Thermus aquaticus: one gene and its partner. The protein of the gene in region 1 binds, or shares a complex with, the protein of each later gene. Links are inferred from orthologs where the notes say so. Each region holds a gene or a part of one and is shown in the gene's direction. Other genes may lie near its edges. The genes, in order: pfkA and rny.

Region 1 (8,296 bases):
GGGATGGCGAGGGCCTCTTCCTCACTCTGGACCAAAAGGCTTCCCCCTTCCCCCCGGCCCACCCGGCGGATGCGGGCAAGCTCCATCTTCTTTACCCCAGCCTCGTCCACCAGGACCAGGTGGGTTTCCGTCACCGCCAGAAATCCGCCTGGCCCCTCCAGGCGCGCCAGGGCCCGCTCTCCCAGGCGGGAAAAGGCTTCCTCGTACTTGCCCATGGCCCCATTGTATACTCCCCCTCGTGCCCCTCCGCCTAGGCCACCGCGGCATCGCCCTGGGGGTGCGGGAGAACACCCTCGAGGCCTTCAGGAAGGCCCTGGACTCGGGCCTAGACGGCTTTGAGCTGGACGTGCACCTGACCAAAGACGGGGTCCTGGTGGTCCACCACGACTTCACCCTGGGAGGCGCTTCCATCGCCGGCCTTTCCCTGAGGGAGCTTCCCCCCTACGTGCCCACCCTGGAGGCCGTTTTAGAGAGCTTTCCCGGCGCCTGGATCAACGTGGAGCTCAAGAGCCTGCCCCCCGAGACCGATGGCCGGGAGGAGGCTTTGGCTCGGCTCCTGGCCCGCTCTCCCTCGGAAAGGGTCTGGGTGAGTTCCTTTGACCCCCTGGCGCTGGTGCGCCTGAGGCGCCTCGGCGTCGCGCCCCTAGGCCTCCTCTACGAGAAGCCCGAGGCCCTGGAGCTGGCCCCCTGTCTGGGCGTGGCCTGGGTGCACCCCTGGGTGGGCCTCTTGGACGAAGAGGAGGTCCGCCGCCTGAGGGCCCGCTACCGGGTCCTGGCCTGGACGGTGAACGACAAGCGGGAGGCCCAGGCCCTCACGGCCTGGGGGGTGGATGCCCTGGTCACGGACTTCCCGGAGGTCCTCGTATAATGGGGGGGCTATGGCGAACCTGAAGAGCCTTCCCGTGGGTAAGAACGCGCCCCAGGTGGTCCACATGGTCATTGAGGTCCCCCGGGGTTCCGGCAACAAGTACGAGTACGACCCGGAGCTGGGGGTTGTCAAGCTGGACCGGGTCCTGCCGGGAGCCCAGTTTTATCCCGGGGACTACGGCTTCATCCCCTCCACCCTGGCCGAGGACGGGGATCCCCTGGACGGCCTCATCCTCTCCACCTACCCCCTTCTGCCGGGGGTGGTGGTGGAGGTGCGCCCGGTGGGCCTTCTCCTCATGGAGGACGAGAAGGGGAGCGACGCCAAGATCCTGGGGGTGGTGGCCGAGGACCAGCGCCTGGACCACATCCAGGACATCGGCGACGTTCCCGAGGGCGTCAAGCAGGAGATCCAGCACTTCTTTGAGACCTACAAGGCCCTCGAGGCCAAGAAGGGCAAGTGGGTCCGGGTCACCGGCTGGCGGGACCGCCAGGCGGCCTTGGAGGAGATCCAGGCCGCCATCGCCCGCTACGGCCGCTAAAGGGGGCTAAGCGCCCCGCCTGGCTTTTGGCCACGGCGGGGTGCCCTTTCCAGCCCCGACTTGGGCACCCCGTGTTGCGAAACCAAAGCGCGGGCGCTTAGGCTCCCAGGGATAGAATCCTCCTTGGGAGGTGTTTATGGTCTGCCCGGTTTGCGGCGAGCCCCTGGACCTGGAGGGCTACGAGGCGGGGGACCTCCTGGACTGCGAGGCCTGCGGGGCGGGGGACGAGGTGGTCCTCCGTTTCTCCGACGGGACCTTGGAGGAGGAGGTGCGGGCCCTCAAGGCCGACCCTCTGGAGGCCCTGAGGCGGCTGGAGGAGGGCGTGGGGGAGGAGGCCCCGAAGGAGGCGGAGGACGGGCGCAACCTGGAGCCCGACTACCTCACCGTCCACGTGGAAACCGACGGGGGGCCCCTGGCCCTGAGGCGGGTGGTCTTCCCGGGAGCGCCCGACCTTCTGGAGTTCACCCTGCCCTCGGGCTCCGTGTACGAGTTCCCCTTCCGCCAGGTGGTGAAGACCCTGAGGCCCATCCTGCTCTAGCCCCATGCGCCTGGTCCTGGTTCCCACCCCCATCGGCAACCTGGAGGACATCACCCTGAGGGCCCTCAGGACCCTGAAGGAGGCCGAGGTGGTGGCTTGCGAGGACACCAGGCGCACGGGGCTTCTCCTTCGCCACTACGGCATCCCCACCCCTACCCTGCGCCTGGACCAGCACACCCTGGACCGGGCCAAGGAGCTCCTCGCCCCCTACGCCTACGTGGCCTACGCCACGGATGCCGGCACCCCGGGGATCTCGGATCCGGGAGCGGAGCTGGTGCGGCTGGCCTTAGAATGGGGCTGGCGGGTGGAAGCGCTTCCTGGCCCCACCGCCCTCATCCCCGCCCTGGTGGCCTCGGGCCTGCCCACCCACCGCTTCACCTTTGAGGGCTTTTTGCCCAAGGCGGGAAGGGAGCGCAAGGAAAGGCTTCAGGCCCTGGCCCGGGAAGGGAGGACCGCGGTGCTCTACGAAAGCCCCCACCGCCTGAGGAAGACCCTAGAGGACCTCATGGAGGTCTACGGGGAGGCCCACCCCGTGGCCGTGGCCCGGGAGATCAGCAAGGTCCACGAGGAGGTCTTCCGGGGAAGCCTGAAGGAGGCTTGGGCCCGCTTCGCCGAGCCCAAGGGGGAGTTCGTCCTGGTCCTGGGGCCCAAGGAGGCCCCGGCCCCGGACGCGGAAAGGCTTCTTGCGGAGCTCAAGGGCCAGGGCCTTTCCGGGAAGGCCCTCTTCCGGGCCCTGGTGGCGGCCGGGGTTGCCCGCAACGAGGCCTACCGCCTCAGCATGGAGGAGAGATGAAGCGCATCGGCGTCTTTACCAGCGGGGGCGACGCCCCCGGCATGAACGCGGCCATCCGGGCCGTGGTGCGCCAGGCCTACGCCATGGGCGTTGAGGTCATCGGCATCCGTAGGGGCTACGCCGGCATGATCCAGGGGGAGATGGTCCCCCTGGGGGTGCGGGACGTGGCCAACATCCTGCAACGGGGAGGGACCATCCTCCTCACCGCCCGGAGCCAGGAGTTCCTCACCGAGGAGGGGCGGGCCAAGGCGGTGGCCAAGCTGAAGGCGGCGGGGATAGAGGGCCTGGTGGCCATCGGCGGCGACGGCACCTTCCGCGGGGCCATGCGCCTCATTGAGGAGCACAAGATCCCCGTGGTGGGGGTGCCAGGCACCATTGACAACGACCTTTTTGGCACCGACTATACCATCGGCTTTGACACCGCCGTCAACACGGCCCTGGAGGCCATTGACCGCATCCGGGACACCGCCGCCAGCCACGAGCGGGTCTTCTTCATAGAGGTCATGGGGCGGCATGCGGGCTTCATCGCCCTGGATGTGGGCCTGGCGGGGGGCGCCGAGGTGATCGCCGTGCCCGAGGAGCCCGTGGACCCCAAGGCCATCGCCGAGGGGCTTCTGGAGTCCCAGAGGCGGGGCAAGTCCAGCTCCATCGTGGTGGTGGCGGAAGGGGCCTACCCCGGGGGGGCTACGGGGCTTCTCAAGGCCATCCAGGAGCACCTCCAGGTGGAGGCCCGGGTCACGGTGCTGGGCCACATCCAGCGGGGAGGAAGCCCCACGGCCAAGGACCGCATCCTGGCGAGCCGCCTGGGGGCGGCGGCGGTGGAGGCCCTGGCCGGGGGGACCAGCGGGGTCATGGTGGGGGAGGTGGAGGGAGAGGTGGAGCTCACCCCCCTCAAGGAGGCGGTGGAGCGCAGGAAGGACATCAACCGGGCGCTTCTTGCCCTATCGCGGATTCTCGCCCTCTAGGGCCAGGGCCTTCCTGAGCCAGGGGGTCTGCCAGGCCAGGCGGAAGGCCTCGCGGGCGAAGGGGCTCTGTCCTATTCCCTCGTAGATGGGGGTGGGGAGGCGCACCGAGGGGTAGCGGAGGGTCCCCCCCACCACCTCCCAGGGGAAGCCGGTCCACAGGCTAAAGGCCAGGAACAGCCCCAAAAGAAGCCCTCCCAGGGCCCCGAGCAGGCCCTCGAGGCCCCGGGAAAGGGCGGGGAGGGGCAGGCTCTTGGCCAGCGTCCCCAGAAGGAGGCCCAAACCCAGGCCCCACCAGGGGCCCTTTAGCCCTAGCTGGGCCAGGACCAGGTAGAGGAGGACCCCAAGCCCCATCCCGGCCCCCAGAAGCCCCTCCCGGTAGCCCAGGGCCAGGCCCAGGGCCAGGCTGAAGAGGGCCAAAAGGTCCACCCAGGTCAGCATGGCTAGAGTTTACTCCCGGATGCCGAAGCCCCTCGCCCTTAGGGCGGCGAAGATGCCCGCCATGGCGGCGTCCACCTCCTCGTCTTTGAGGGTCCTCTCCGGGTGGCGGAAGCGGAGGTGGAAGGCCAGGCTCTTCTCCCCTTCCTTGAGGGGCGGGCCCTGGTAAAGGTCAAAGAGGGCGAGGCTTTCCAAATAGGGACCCGCCGCTTCCCGGATGACCCTTTCCACCTCTCCGTAGGGGATGGCCTCGGGAACCACCACCGCCAGGTCCCGCAAGGCCTGGGGGTAGCGGGAGGGGTCCCGGAAGGCCAGGGGCTTTTCCGGGAAGGGCAGGGTGAGCTCAAAGATCCAGACCGGAGGGAGCGCCAAAGCCCGGGCGATCCCCGGGTGGAGCTGGCCCAGGAAGCCCTTCGCTTCCCCTTCCACCAGGACCCGCCCCGAGACCCCGGGGTGGAGGAAGGGGTAGGGGTGGGCCTCCACCCGAAGCTCCAAGCCAAGCCTCCTAAAGAGGGCCTCCAGGTAGCCCTTGAGGAGGAAGAAGCCGGACAGGGCCTCTCGGGCCCAGGGAAGCTTCAGGCCCTCGCCGAAGAGGAGGCCCGCCAGGTGGGTCCTCTCCTCCCCCAGGCTCCCCGCCACGCCGTAGACCCGGCCCAGCTCAAAGAGGAGGGCCCGCTCCGGGCGGTCCAGGGCCAGGTTCTCCTTGAGGGTCTTGAGGAGGCCGGGGAAGAGGTGGGTCCTGAGGGCGGCCTTCTCCGGGGCCAGGGGGTTTTTCAGGCGCAGAGGGTAGGGGGGGAGGCGGAAGAGGGGGGCCTCCTCGGGGTCGGCGAAGCTGTAGGTGTAGACCTCCTGGAAGCCCAGGCCCGCCAGGAGCTCCTTGAGCCTCTCCTCCTTGCGGTAGGAGGCCTCCACGCTCCGGTTGTCGGGGGCGGGGAAGAAGGCGGGGAGGTCCAGGGGGATGGTCTCATAGCCCTGGATGCGGGCCACCTCCTCCACCAGGTCCTCCTCCAGGCGGAGGTCCAGGCGGTGGCTGGGCGGGGTGACCCGGTAGGGACCCTCCCCCTCCACCCGGCATCCCAGCCGCCTCAGGATGCTGATCTGGGCCTCCTCCGGGTACTGCGTGCCCAGGAGGGCGTTGGCGTACTGGGGGCGGAAGGGGATGGGCTCGGGCGGGCTGGGGTTTCCCACCTCCAGGATGGCCTCGGCCACCCGGGCCCCGGCCAGGGCCTGGAGGAGGCTCAGGGCCCGCTTCTGGGCGGGGATCTGGCCCAGGGGGTCCACGCCCCGCTCAAAGCGGTGGCTGGCCTCGGTGCGGAGGCCGTGGCGGCGGGCGGTCTTGCGGATGGCGACCGGGTCAAAGAGGGCCACCTCCAGGGCGATGGCCTCCGTGTCCGCCCGCACCTCGCTCTCCGCCCCGCCCATGACCCCGGCCAGGCCGATGGGCAGGCTCCTTTCCCCCTGGATGGCGGCGATGACCAGGTCCTCCGGGTGGAGGGCCCGCTCCACTCCGTCCAGGGTGCGAAGCCTCTCCCCCTCTCGGGCCCGGCGCACCAGGATCCCCTCCCCCACGAACCGGAGGTCAAAGGCGTGCATGGGCTGGGACCTCTCCAGCATCACGTAGTTGGTGATGTCCACGACGTTGCTGATGGGGCGCATGCCGGCGGCGAAGAGGGCCCGCTGCAGGGGGATGGGGCTTGGCCCTACCCGGAGGCCAAAGGCGTAGGCCAGGGTGAAGTGGGGGGCGCCCAGGGGGTCTTCCACCTCCAGGCGGAAGGGAAGGGGCAGGGCCTCGGCCCGGTAGAGGACCTGGGGCTCCACCAGGGCGTAGCCCAGGGCGTGGAGGTCCCGGGCCAGGCCCAGAAGGCCCAGGGCGTCCGGGCGGTTGGGGGTGACTTCTATCTCCAAGACCACCTCCCCGGGCCAGGCCTCAGCCAGGGGGGTGCCGGGAGGAAGGGCCTCAGCGGGGAACTCCAAAAGCCCCCCGCCGTACTCCCCCACCCCGAGCTCCTTGGGGGAGAGGGCCATGCCGAAGGAGCGCACCCCCTGGATGACCCGCTCCCCCACCTTCAGGCCCTGGAGCTCGGTTCCGGGCAGGGCCAGGGCCACGCCGATCCCAGCCCGGGCGTTCTCGGCCCCCGAGACCACCTCCACCACCTCTCCGGCGTCCAGGACCAGGCGCTTTAGGCCCGTCCCCGGGACGGGGTGGGCCTCGAGGACCCGGGCGAAGACCACCCCAGGAGGGATCTGGAAGAGGCGCTCCACGCGGTCCGTCTCAAAGCCCAGCCCCGCCAGGCGTTCCTCCAGGACCTCGGGGCTTTCCAGCTCGGGGACGTACTCCTTGAGCCAGGAGAAGGGCACCCTCATAGAACCCCCCGGAACTGCTCCAGGAACTTCAGCCTGCCGGCGAAGAAGTAGCGGATGTCGGGGATGCCGTAGCGCAGCATGGCGAGCCTCTCCACACCGAGGCCGAAGGCGAAGCCCGTGACCCCCTGGTAGGCGGGGGGAAGGCCCAGGCTTTGGCGGTACTGGTCCACCGCCTGGAAGACCCTAGGGTGGACCATGCCCGCCCCACCCAGCTCCAGCCACTTCCTCCCCTCGGGCCACCAGATGGCGAACTGGGCCCCGGGCTCCACGAAGGGGAAGTAGACGGGCTGGAAGCGCACCCGGGACTCAGGGCCGTAGAGGGCCTGGGCCAGCTCGTAAATCGCCCCCTTGAGGTGGGCCATGGTGATGCCCTCCCCCACCACCAGCCCCTCCAGCTGGTGGAAGACGGCCTCGTGGGTGGCGTCGGTCTGCTCAAAGCGGAAGACCCGCCCCGGCACCACGATGCGGAAAGGGGGGGTGTGGGCCACCATGTAGCGGACCTGCATGGGGGAGGTGTGGGTGCGCAAAAGAAGCCGCCCCTCCACCTCCTCCCCCAAGGGGCCCTTCAGGCGGAGGCCTTCTTCCTCCAGCCAGAAGGTGTCCCACATGTCCCGGGCGGGGTGGTGCTCGGGGATGTTGAGGGCGTCAAAGTTGAAGAACTCCCCCTCCACCTCGGGCCCCATGACCGCCTGGTAGCCCAGGCCCCGGAAGATGGCGATAAGCTCCTTTTCCATGAGGGTGATGGGGTGAAGCCCCCCTGCGAAGAGGCTTACTCCGGGCAGGGAGACGTCCAGGCGCTCCCCTTCCAGGGCCCGCCTTAAGGCCTCCTCCTCTAGGGCCTTTTCCCGCTCCTCCAGGGCCTTCTCCAGGGCCTCCTTTAGGGCGTTTAGGGCCTGGCCCCGCGCCTTTCTTTCCTCCAGGGGGAGGGCGGCGAGGGCCTTCATCTCCTGGGTGATGAGGCCCTTCTTGCCCAGGTACCGGGCCTTGAGGGCCTTCAGGGCCTCGAGGTCCTGGGCGCTTTGGATGGCGGCTAGGGCTTCTTCCAGCTCCCGCATCCTAAAGAGGATACCCCATTCCCCGCACCCAGCGGAGGAAGGCCTCGGGCGGCCTTGGGGCCTCCCCGCCGTCTTTCCAGGCGAAGCGGAGGTCCCTTAGGGGCCCTTCCCCCACCCCCATCCCCCGGGGGAAGAGGGGGCGGAGGTCCAAAGGCCCCACCTCCTCCCCCAAGAAGGCCTCCTGGAAGCGGGCCACCTCCTTCTCGTGGCCAAAGTGAAAGGCGTAGAGGGCATCTTCCAGGGCGAAGAGAAAGCGGGGCCTAGGGGAAAGCTCGGGGAAGGCCCCTTCCCAGGGCCTTTTCAGGAAGGCGAAGGCCCGCCCCGGCCTGAGGCGGAAGACTACCTCCAAAGCCTCCCCTAAAAGCCCAAAGCTCCCCACGAAGGGGCGCACCAGGTCGTACCCCTGGACGTTCTTGACCACAAGGCCCCCGGCCCGCACCACCTCCCCCTTGGGGGTGCGGAAGGTGAGGCCCAGGACCTCGGCGGGGAAGAAGAAGGTCTGGGCGAAGCCCCCCCGGGCCACAAGCCCCCCCACGCCCCCGGGAAGCTCCACCGGGGGAAAAGGGGGAAAGAGGCCCGTTCCCTCGAGGGCCTCGTAGACCTCCAATAGCCCCACCTCCCCCGGGGCCACCAGGTACTGATCGGCGGCGTGGACCTCCATGGGGCCATGGTACGCCCTGCCTAGGCCACTCGGAAACGGGGTATGCCCGACTCTTGAGCGAGAGGGGGCCTTGGGGCGG
Region 2 (8,321 bases), 240 kb from region 1 along the record:
CTCATAGAGGCCCGCTTTGACGAGGAGGCCTTCCGCCGCTACGCCCTATAGGAGGGGCAGGGCTTCCCAAAAGTCCCGCAAGACCCCCCTGGCCCCCGCGGCCAGGAGGGCCTCCTGGGGGTGCCCGGTGAGGAGGGCGTAGGTGGGAAGGCCCGCCCCCACGGCGCTCTTCACCCCGGAAGGGGAGTCCTCAAAGGCCAGGGCCTCTTCGGGGGCCACCCCGAGGCGCTTCAGGGCCACCTGGTAGGGGAGGGGGTCGGGCTTGCCCCGGCCCACCTCCTCCGCCAGGACGAGGAGGGGCGGGTCCAGCCCCAAGGCGCCCAGCACGTGGCGGGCGTTTTCCTTGGGGGCGTTGGTGACCACGCCCCAGCGTAGCCCCTTCTTCTGGATTAGATCCAGGAGCTCTAGGAGGCCGGGGGTGGGCTTCAGGTCCTTGGCCAGATCCCGGAAGCGGGCCTCCTTGGCCTCTATGAGCCTCCTGGCCTCCTCTCCTTCCAGGGAGAGGAGGTCCTGGACGATCTCGGGGTTCAGGCGGCCCGAGATGCGCTTTCGGTAAAACCCGAGGTCCACCTCGAGGCCATAAGGGCGCAGGGCCTCCCGCCAGGCGAGGAGGTGGAGGGGGTCGGTGTCGGCTAGGGTGCCGTCCAGGTCAAAGAGGAGGGCCTTAACCATCTCCCAACCCCCGCAGAAGCAGAAAAAGCCCTAGGGCCAGGGCCAAAAGCCCCAGGGGGATGCCCGGAAGGGGTAGGAGGGCGAAGAGGGCGGGGATCAGGGTGCTTCCCGCCGCCCCGGCGTAGAGGAGCCCTCCCAGGGCCCGGTGGCCGAAGCGGGCCTGGACTAAGGCGAAGAGGGTGGAAAAAAGGGGGCCCAGGAAGAAGCCTGCCAAGGGGAAGAGGAGGGCGGTGGGGGGAAAGAGGTTAAGGAGAAGGAGGAGAAGGACCCCTAGGAGGAGGCCGCGCAGGGCGGCCAGGGGTCTTTCCGCCACCGGCCTGGCCAAAAACAACCTCCCCAGGGCCAGGAAGAGCCAGTAAAGGGAGAGGAGCAGGCCTCCAGTGGCGGTGGCGTGGCCCAGGCGCTCCAGCCACACCCGGTTCCAGGTGGCCAAGGCCCCCTCGAGGCCCGTGTAAAGGCCCACGGCCAGCAAAAAGGGCAGAAGCCCCCGGGCCTCCCCCCTGGCCAGGCTCCTCACCGGAGGGGCGCCATAGACCAGGAGGCCCGCCAGAAGGGCCATGAGGGCCGAAAGGAGAAGGAGGGCCCGGTAGGGCATCAGGGTGAGGGCCAGGGGGGTGAAGACCGCCCCCAGGCCGAAGCCCACGTTGACCCGGTTCAGGAGCTCCACCCGCCTTTCGGGGTAGAGGTCCCCCACCAGGCTGTTGCCGTGGACGTTCATGACCCCCTCGGCCAGGCCCATGAGGAAGGCCATGGCCACCACCCAGGGAAAGCTTGGGGCCAGGGCCACCCCCGTGAGGGCCAGGGCCAGGAGGAAGAGGGCCAGAGGAAAGAGGGGGTGGCGCCTTTCCCCCTGGGCCAGGCGGATGCCCAGGAGAAGCCCCAGGAGGAGGCTTGTGAAGAACCAGGAGACCTCCTTGCCCACGGCAAAGGCCTCCCGCCAGTGGGGGAGGGCGGCCCCCGGCAGGGCCACGACCACGCCCACCAGGAAGAGGGAGAGAAAGGCCCCCAGGAAAAAGCGCACGTCCGCCATTCTCCCCCCGTCTGACCCTTTGGTCAATAATGGGGGTATGGAGGAGGCCCTGAGGATGGCCCTGAGGGGGGAAGGGTTCTTCGCCTTCCCCGGCCTGCTTCTCCTCAAGGGGCCGGACGCCTTCAGCTTTCTCCAGGGCCAGGGCACCCGGGACCTGAGGCGGCTAGAGGGCCCCGGTGGGGTCCTCTTCCTGAACCATAGGGGCCAGATTGAGGAGGCCGCCACCCTTTTCCCCCACCCCGAGGGCTTTTTGCTGGCTCCCTGGGGCACCCTAAAGGGCCTCAGGGCCCGCCTGGAGCGCTACATCGTCTTTGACCAGGTGGTCCTGGAGGAACTCCCCCTCTACCGCCTCCTCCACGCCGACGGCCGGGAGGAGGTGGCCGAGAGGGGGGAGGGGGGGCTTCCCCTGGAGGTCTTCCCCCTCTACGCCCTCCTCAAGGGGGTTCCCCTTTTGGAGGACATCCGGGGGGAGCTTCCCCAGAGCGTGGGGCTTCTCCACCTGGTGGACTACGGCAAGGGGTGCTATGTGGGCCAGGAGATCATGGCCCGCACCGAGGGCAAGGAGGTTCCCTACCGCCTGGTGGGCCTAAAGGGCCTGAAGGCGGGGGAGGTGGGGGAGCTCTTCTTGGAGGGGCGGCGGGTGGGGGAGATCAAGCGCCTACAGAGGACGCCCTTCGGCCTTCTGGGCCTGGGGCTGGTGCGCAGGGAGGTGCCCCTGGGCAGCGTGGTGACGGGAGGCGGGGGGGAGTACCGCCTCCTCCGCTACCCCTTTGAGGAGGGCCTATGGAGCGGGCAGAGATCATCGGCGTAGGCACGGAGCTCGTCTACGGGGAGACCCTGGACACCAACACGGCAGAGATCGCCAGAAGCCTCGAGGCCTACGCCCTCAAAGTGGAAAGGACCCTGAGGGTGGTGGACGAGCCCGGACCCCTGGCCCGGGAGGTGGCCGAGGCCTGGGAACGGGCCCGTCTCCTGGTCCTCTCCGGGGGCCTGGGCCCCACCCCCGACGACGTGACCCGGGAGGCGGTGGCCCAGGCTTTGGGGGAGCCTCTAGAGCTGGACGAGGCCATGCTCTCCCAGATTGAAGCCCTCTTCCGCGCCCGGGGCCGCCCCATGCCCGAGGCCAACCGCAAGCAGGCCATGAAGATCCCCTCGGCCCAGTGGCTGGATAACCCCCACGGCACCGCCCCCGGCTGGTGGGTGCGCAAAGCGGGGAAGGACCTGGTCCTCCTCCCGGGGCCGCCTTCCGAGTGGCGGCCCATGTGGCAGGAGGTGCTTCCCAGGCTGGCCCTGCCCCAAAGGGCCTACGCCAAGCGGGTTTTGAAGACCTGGGGCCTGGGGGAGTCGGAGATCGTGGAAAGGCTGGGGGAGCTCTTCCTCCGGGGGGAGGAGGTGGAGGTGGGCACCTACCCCAAGGTCCACGGGGTGGAGGTGGTGGTGCGGGGCCGGGAGGACCTGGTGGCCGAGCTTTCGGAAAAGATCAAAAAGAAGCTCCTGAAGGCCGTCTGGGGCGAGGGGGAGATGACCCTGGCCGAGGCGGTGAAGCGGCGTATGGAGCTGGAGGGGGCCACCCTGGCCACCATGGAGAGCCTGACCGGGGGGCTTCTGGGGGCGGAGATCACCCGCCTTCCCGGGGCCAGCCGCTTCTACCTGGGGGGCGTGGTATCCTATTCCGTAGGGGCCAAGGCCCGCTTCGGTGTGCCGGAGGAACGCCTCGCCAAGACGGTCTCCGCCGAGACGGCCAAGGCCATGGCGGAGGCCGCTCGGACCCTTTTTGGCGCCACCTACGCCCTGGCCACCACGGGCGTGGCGGGGCCGGACCCCCTGGAAGGGGAGCCCGTGGGCACGGTCTACGTGGCCGTGGCCGGCCCCCAGGGGGCGGAGGCCAGGCGGTACCGCTTCCCCGGGGACCGGGAGGCGGTGAGGCTACGGAGCGTGTACGCCGCGCTGGCCCTTCTGGTGACATGAGGCTTTTCTACGCCGTTTTTCTCCCCGAGGATGTGAGGCGGGCCCTGGAGGCCGCCCAGGAGAAGCTTTCCCGCTACAAGGGCTGGAAGGCGGTGCCGCCCCACCAGCTCCACCTTACCCTTCTCTTTTTGGGGGAAAGGCCCGAGGGGGACCTGGAGGACCTTATCGCCCTGGGCCACCGCCTGGGGCGGAAGACCCCGCCCTTTGTGGCCGGCCTCAGGGGCACCGGCTACTTCCCCAACGAGGGCACGCCCCGGGTCTGGTTCGCCAAGGCCGAGGGGGAGGGGTTTAACCTCCTGGCCCGGGGCCTGAGGGATGGGGTGAGGGAGGTTCTGGGGGAGGAGGCCCTTAAGGCCGAAGGGGACCGGGCCTTCAAGCCCCACATCACCCTGGCCCGGCGCAAGGCCCCCGCCCCCAGGGTTCCCCCGGTGGTCTTCGGCCTCACCTGGCCCGTGGAGTCCTTCGCCCTGGTGCGCTCGGAGCTCAAGCCTAGGGGGCCCGTCTACACCATTCTGGAAAAGTTCCCTTTGCGAGGTGAGCATGGAAGAGAACAAGAGGAAGTCGCTGGAAAACGCCCTCAAGACCATTGAAAAGGAGTTTGGCAAGGGGGCCGTCATGCGCCTGGGGGAGATGCCCAAGCTCCAGGTGGACGTGATCCCCACGGGCTCCTTGGGCCTGGACCTGGCCCTGGGGATCGGGGGCATCCCCCGGGGGCGGGTCACCGAGATCTTTGGGCCGGAGTCGGGGGGCAAGACCACTTTGGCCCTGACCATCATCGCCCAGGCCCAGAAGGGGGGCGGGGTGGCGGCCTTCGTGGACGCCGAGCACGCCCTAGACCCCCTTTACGCCAAGAAGCTCGGGGTGGACGTGCAGGAGCTTCTGGTCTCCCAGCCGGACACCGGGGAGCAGGCTTTGGAGATCGTGGAGCTTCTGGCCCGCTCGGGGGCGGTGGACGTGATCGTGGTGGATTCGGTGGCCGCTTTGGTGCCCAAGGCGGAGATTGAGGGGGAGATGGGGGACCAGCACGTGGGCCTCCAGGCCCGGCTCATGAGCCAGGCCCTGAGGAAGCTGCCCGCCGTCCTCTCCAAGAGCAACACCGCCGCCATCTTCATCAACCAGGTGCGGGAGAAGGTGGGGGTCATGTACGGCAACCCCGAGACCACGCCGGGCGGCCGGGCCCTCAAGTTCTACTCCAGCGTGCGCCTGGACGTGCGCAAAAGCGGCCAGCCCATCAAGGTGGGCAACGAGGCCGTGGGCATCAAGGTCAAGGTCAAGGTGGTGAAGAACAAGCTGGCCCCGCCCTTCCGGGAGGCGGAGCTGGAGATCTACTTCGGCCGGGGCCTGGACCCCGTTATGGACCTGGTCAACGTGGCCGTAGCGGCGGGGGGCATTGAGAAGGCCGGCTCCTGGTTCTCCTACGGCGAGCACCGCCTGGGCCAGGGCAAGGAGAAGGCGGCCGAGTACCTGAGGGAGCGGCCGGAGCTTCTGGAGGAGATCCGGGCCAAGGTCCTGGAGCGGGCGGACAAGGTGGTCCTGGCCGCCGGCGAGGAAGAGGGGGAGTAGATGACCCTTCTGGACCTGGTGCTTTTGCTCCTGGTCCTGGCCCTTCTCGCCGCCCTCTTCCTGAGGCGCAAGGGGGGTGAGGGTGAGGCGAGGGGGGAGGCCAGGGAGATCCTCGAGGCCGCCAAGGCCGAGGCCAAGGAGGCCCTGGAGTCTGCCCGCAAGGAGGCCAGGGAGATCCTGGAGGCGGCCCGCCAGGAGGCCAAGGCCCTGAGGGAGGAGGCCGAAAGCCGCCTAAAGGCCCTTCGGCAGGAGCTGGAGGAGGAGGCCCGGGCCCGGGCCGAGGCCCTGGAGAAGGAATCCAGGAGGCGCCTGGCCGAGGCCGAGGAGCGCCTGAAGGCGGAAAGGGAGGAGCTCAGGGCGGAGAGGGAGCGGCTTAAGGCCCTCCAGGAGGAGCTCAAGGCCGAAAGGGAGCGCCTCAAGGAGGAGCGGGAGGAGCTTCGCCGGGAGGCGGAACGGCTTTCCAAAAGGGGCGAGGCCCTGGACGCCCGGGCCATGAAGCTGGACGCCCTGGAGGAGGCGCTATCCAAGCGGGAAGAGGTCTTGAAGGCCAAAGAGGCCGGCCTCCTTGAGCGGGAAAAGGAGATTGAGCAGAGGCTCTACCAGGTGGCGGGCCTCTCCCCCGAGGAGGCCAGGAGGCTCATCCTGGAACGGTTGGACCGGGAGCTGGAGGAGGAGAAGGCGGCCAGGGTGCGGGCCGCCTTGGAGCGGGCCCGGGTAGAGGCCAGGCGCGAGGCCCAGAAGATCCTGGCTCAGGCCATGCAGCGCCAGGCCTCGGAGACCGCGGCCCAGCTGGCGGTGTCCGTGGTCCCCATCCCTTCCGACGCCATGAAGGGCCGCATCATCGGCCGGGAAGGGCGCAACATCCGCACCTTTGAGGCCCTCACCGGCGTGGACCTGATCATTGACGACACCCCGGAGGCGGTCCTGCTTTCCTCCTTCAACCCCGTGCGGCGCGAGATCGCCCGCATGGCCCTGGAGGAGCTCCTCAAAGACGGCCGCATCCACCCAAGCCGCATAGAGGAGGTGGTGGAGAAGGCCAAGCAGGAGATGAAGACCTTCATCTACGAGAGGGGGGAGGAGGCGGCCCTCGAGGCCGGGGTGGTGGGCCTGAAGCCCGGCCTGATCCAGCTATTGGGCCGGCTCCACTTCCGCTCCAGCTACGGCCAGAACGTCCTCAAGCACTCCATTCAGGTGGCCCACCTCACCGGCATCATGGCGGCGGAGCTGGGCCTGGACGCAGGGCTCGCCCGCAGGGCGGGGCTTCTTCACGATATCGGCAAGAGCGTGGACCGAGAGGTGGAGGGAAGCCACGTGGAGATCGGCATCGCCCTGGCCCGCCGCTTCGGCGAGCCCCCTGAGGTCATAGACGCCATCGCCCACCACCACGACCCGGAGAACGCCGAGACGGTCTACGCCGTCCTGGTGGCCGCCGCCGACGCCCTCTCCGCCGCCCGGCCCGGGGCCAGGCGGGAGAGCCTGGAGGAGTATCTGCAGCGCCTCGAGGCCCTGGAGCGCATCGCCCTCTCCTTCCCCGGGGTGGAGACGGCCTTCGCCGTGCAGGCGGGGCGGGAGGGGCGGGGCATCGTCAAGCCCGACAAGATCACCGACGCCAAGGCCACCCTGCTGGCCAGAGAAATCGCGAACCGCATTGAGCGGGAGATGAACTACCCCGGCCAGGTCCAGGTGACCGTGGTGCGGGAGACTCGGGCGGTGGAGTACGCTAAGTAGAGCGAGGGGATATGCTGAAGGGCGAAGACATCGGGATTGACCTGGGGACGGCCAGCGTCCTCATCTACGTGCGGGGGAAGGGCATCGTTTTGCGGGAGCCTTCGGTGATCGCCGTGGTCCAGGGCAAAAAGGAGGTGAAGGCCGTGGGGGCCGAGGCCTACCGGATGCTGGGGCGCACCCCGGGCAACATCGTGGCCGTGCGGCCCCTCAAGGACGGGGTCATCGCCGACTACGCCCTCACGGAGAGGATGCTCCTCCTCTTCCTGCAGAAGGTGCTTTCCCCCATGAGCCGCTTCTTCAAGCCCCGGGTCATGGTGGGGGTGCCCTCGGGGGTCACGGACGTGGAAAGGCGGGCGGTGGTCCAGGCGGTCTCCGCCCTGGCCCAGAAGGTCTACCTCATTGAGGAGCCCCTGGCGGCGGCCATCGGGGCGGGCATCAACGTGGCCGAGCCCACGGGCAGCATGGTGGTGGACATCGGGGGCGGCTCCACCGATATCGCCGTCATCTCCCTGGGGGGCATCGTGCGCTCGGAAAGCCTCAGGATCGCCGGCAACGAGATGGACCAGGCCATCATCCGCTACATCCGGCAAAAGTACAACCTCCTCATCGGCGAGCGGACCGCCGAGGAGCTCAAGATCCAGCTGGGCCGGGCCAAGGTCCTTCCCGGGGAGGAGAAGGAGGTGGCCGAGGTGCGGGGCCGGGACCTCATCACCGGCCTTCCCCGTACCGCGGAGATCCCCGCCGAGGACGTGGCCGAGGCCCTAAAGGAGCCCCTGGACAAGATCTTCCAGGGGGTGAAGTCGGTGCTGGAGACCACGCCGCCGGAGCTGGCCTCGGACATCTACGAGCGGGGCATCCTCCTCACGGGGGGTGGGGCTTTGCTGAAGAACCTGGACCTCGCCCTGCAGGAGGCCACCGGCGTGCCGGTGGTGGTGGCGGAGAACCCCATTGAGGCCGTGGCCCTGGGCACCGGCAAGGCCCTGGAAATGCTCCACGTCCTGGAGGACACCATCCTCTCCTCGGATGACGTCCTGAAGAGGTGAGGCCGTGGAGATCGGGGAGATCCTGAGGCTTCTTCCCCACCGCTACCCTTTTCTCCTCATTGACCGGGTCCTCGAGGCCGACGAGAAGCGCTTCCGCGCTCTAAAAAACGTCACCTTCAACGAGCCCCACTTCCAGGGGCACTTTCCCGGCTACCCCATCATGCCCGGGGTCCTGATCCTGGAGGCCATGGCCCAGGCGGCGGTGGGCACCCTGGCCCGCCAGCCGGGGATGGCCCCGGGGAGCCTGGTCTTCCTGGTGGGCGTGGAGGAGGCCCGCTTTAAGAAGCCCGTGGTCCCCGGGGACACCCTGGTCCTCG

Evidence for each region.
Region 2: pfkA (region 1) and rny share a complex: the UniProt entries of both Bacillus subtilis proteins name them as parts of the possible RNA degradosome complex. The link is inferred for Thermus aquaticus from one-to-one orthologs.

Annotation. Positions count from the first base shown.
Region 1 is NZ_LHCI01000106.1:503,800-512,095, reverse strand. What follows is about bases 1,743-4,717. They hold pfkA (6-phosphofructokinase), read left to right. Parts: upstream 1,743-2,733; coding sequence 2,734-3,702; downstream 3,703-4,717. Other genes in these bases: pheT (phenylalanine--tRNA ligase subunit beta), read right to left, coding at 4,150-4,717; BVI061214_RS03705 (hypothetical protein), read right to left, coding at 3,679-4,140; rsmI (16S rRNA (cytidine(1402)-2'-O)-methyltransferase), read left to right, coding at 1,949-2,737; BVI061214_RS03720 (hypothetical protein), read left to right, coding at 1,743-1,944. Also shown: BVI061214_RS03735 (YcxB family protein), read right to left, coding at 1-215; BVI061214_RS03730 (glycerophosphodiester phosphodiesterase), read left to right, coding at 239-868; BVI061214_RS03725 (inorganic diphosphatase), read left to right, coding at 879-1,406; more of BVI061214_RS03720, read left to right, coding at 1,543-1,742; more of pheT, read right to left, coding at 4,718-6,501; pheS (phenylalanine--tRNA ligase subunit alpha), read right to left, coding at 6,498-7,556; BVI061214_RS03690 (FAD-binding oxidoreductase), read right to left, coding at 7,558-8,217. UniProt on the Bacillus subtilis protein: Catalyzes the phosphorylation of D-fructose 6-phosphate to fructose 1,6-bisphosphate by ATP, the first committing step of glycolysis.
Region 2 is NZ_LHCI01000106.1:746,086-754,406, forward strand. Bases 4,598-7,597 are described here. They hold rny (ribonuclease Y), read left to right. Parts: upstream 4,598-5,233; coding sequence 5,234-6,961; downstream 6,962-7,597. Other genes in these bases: recA (recombinase RecA), read left to right, coding at 4,598-5,233; mreB (rod shape-determining protein), read left to right, coding at 6,973-7,597. In the rest of the region: BVI061214_RS05055 (enolase C-terminal domain-like protein), read left to right, coding at 1-51; BVI061214_RS05060 (HAD family hydrolase), read right to left, coding at 46-672; BVI061214_RS05065 (MFS transporter), read right to left, coding at 665-1,702; BVI061214_RS05070 (YgfZ family protein), read left to right, coding at 1,740-2,513; BVI061214_RS05075 (CinA family nicotinamide mononucleotide deamidase-related protein), read left to right, coding at 2,486-3,670; thpR (RNA 2',3'-cyclic phosphodiesterase), read left to right, coding at 3,667-4,260; more of recA, read left to right, coding at 4,211-4,597; more of mreB, read left to right, coding at 7,598-8,004; 3-hydroxyacyl-ACP dehydratase FabZ, read left to right, coding at 8,009-8,321. UniProt on the Bacillus subtilis protein: Endoribonuclease that initiates mRNA decay. Initiates the decay of all SAM-dependent riboswitches, such as yitJ riboswitch. Involved in processing of the gapA operon mRNA, it cleaves between cggR and gapA.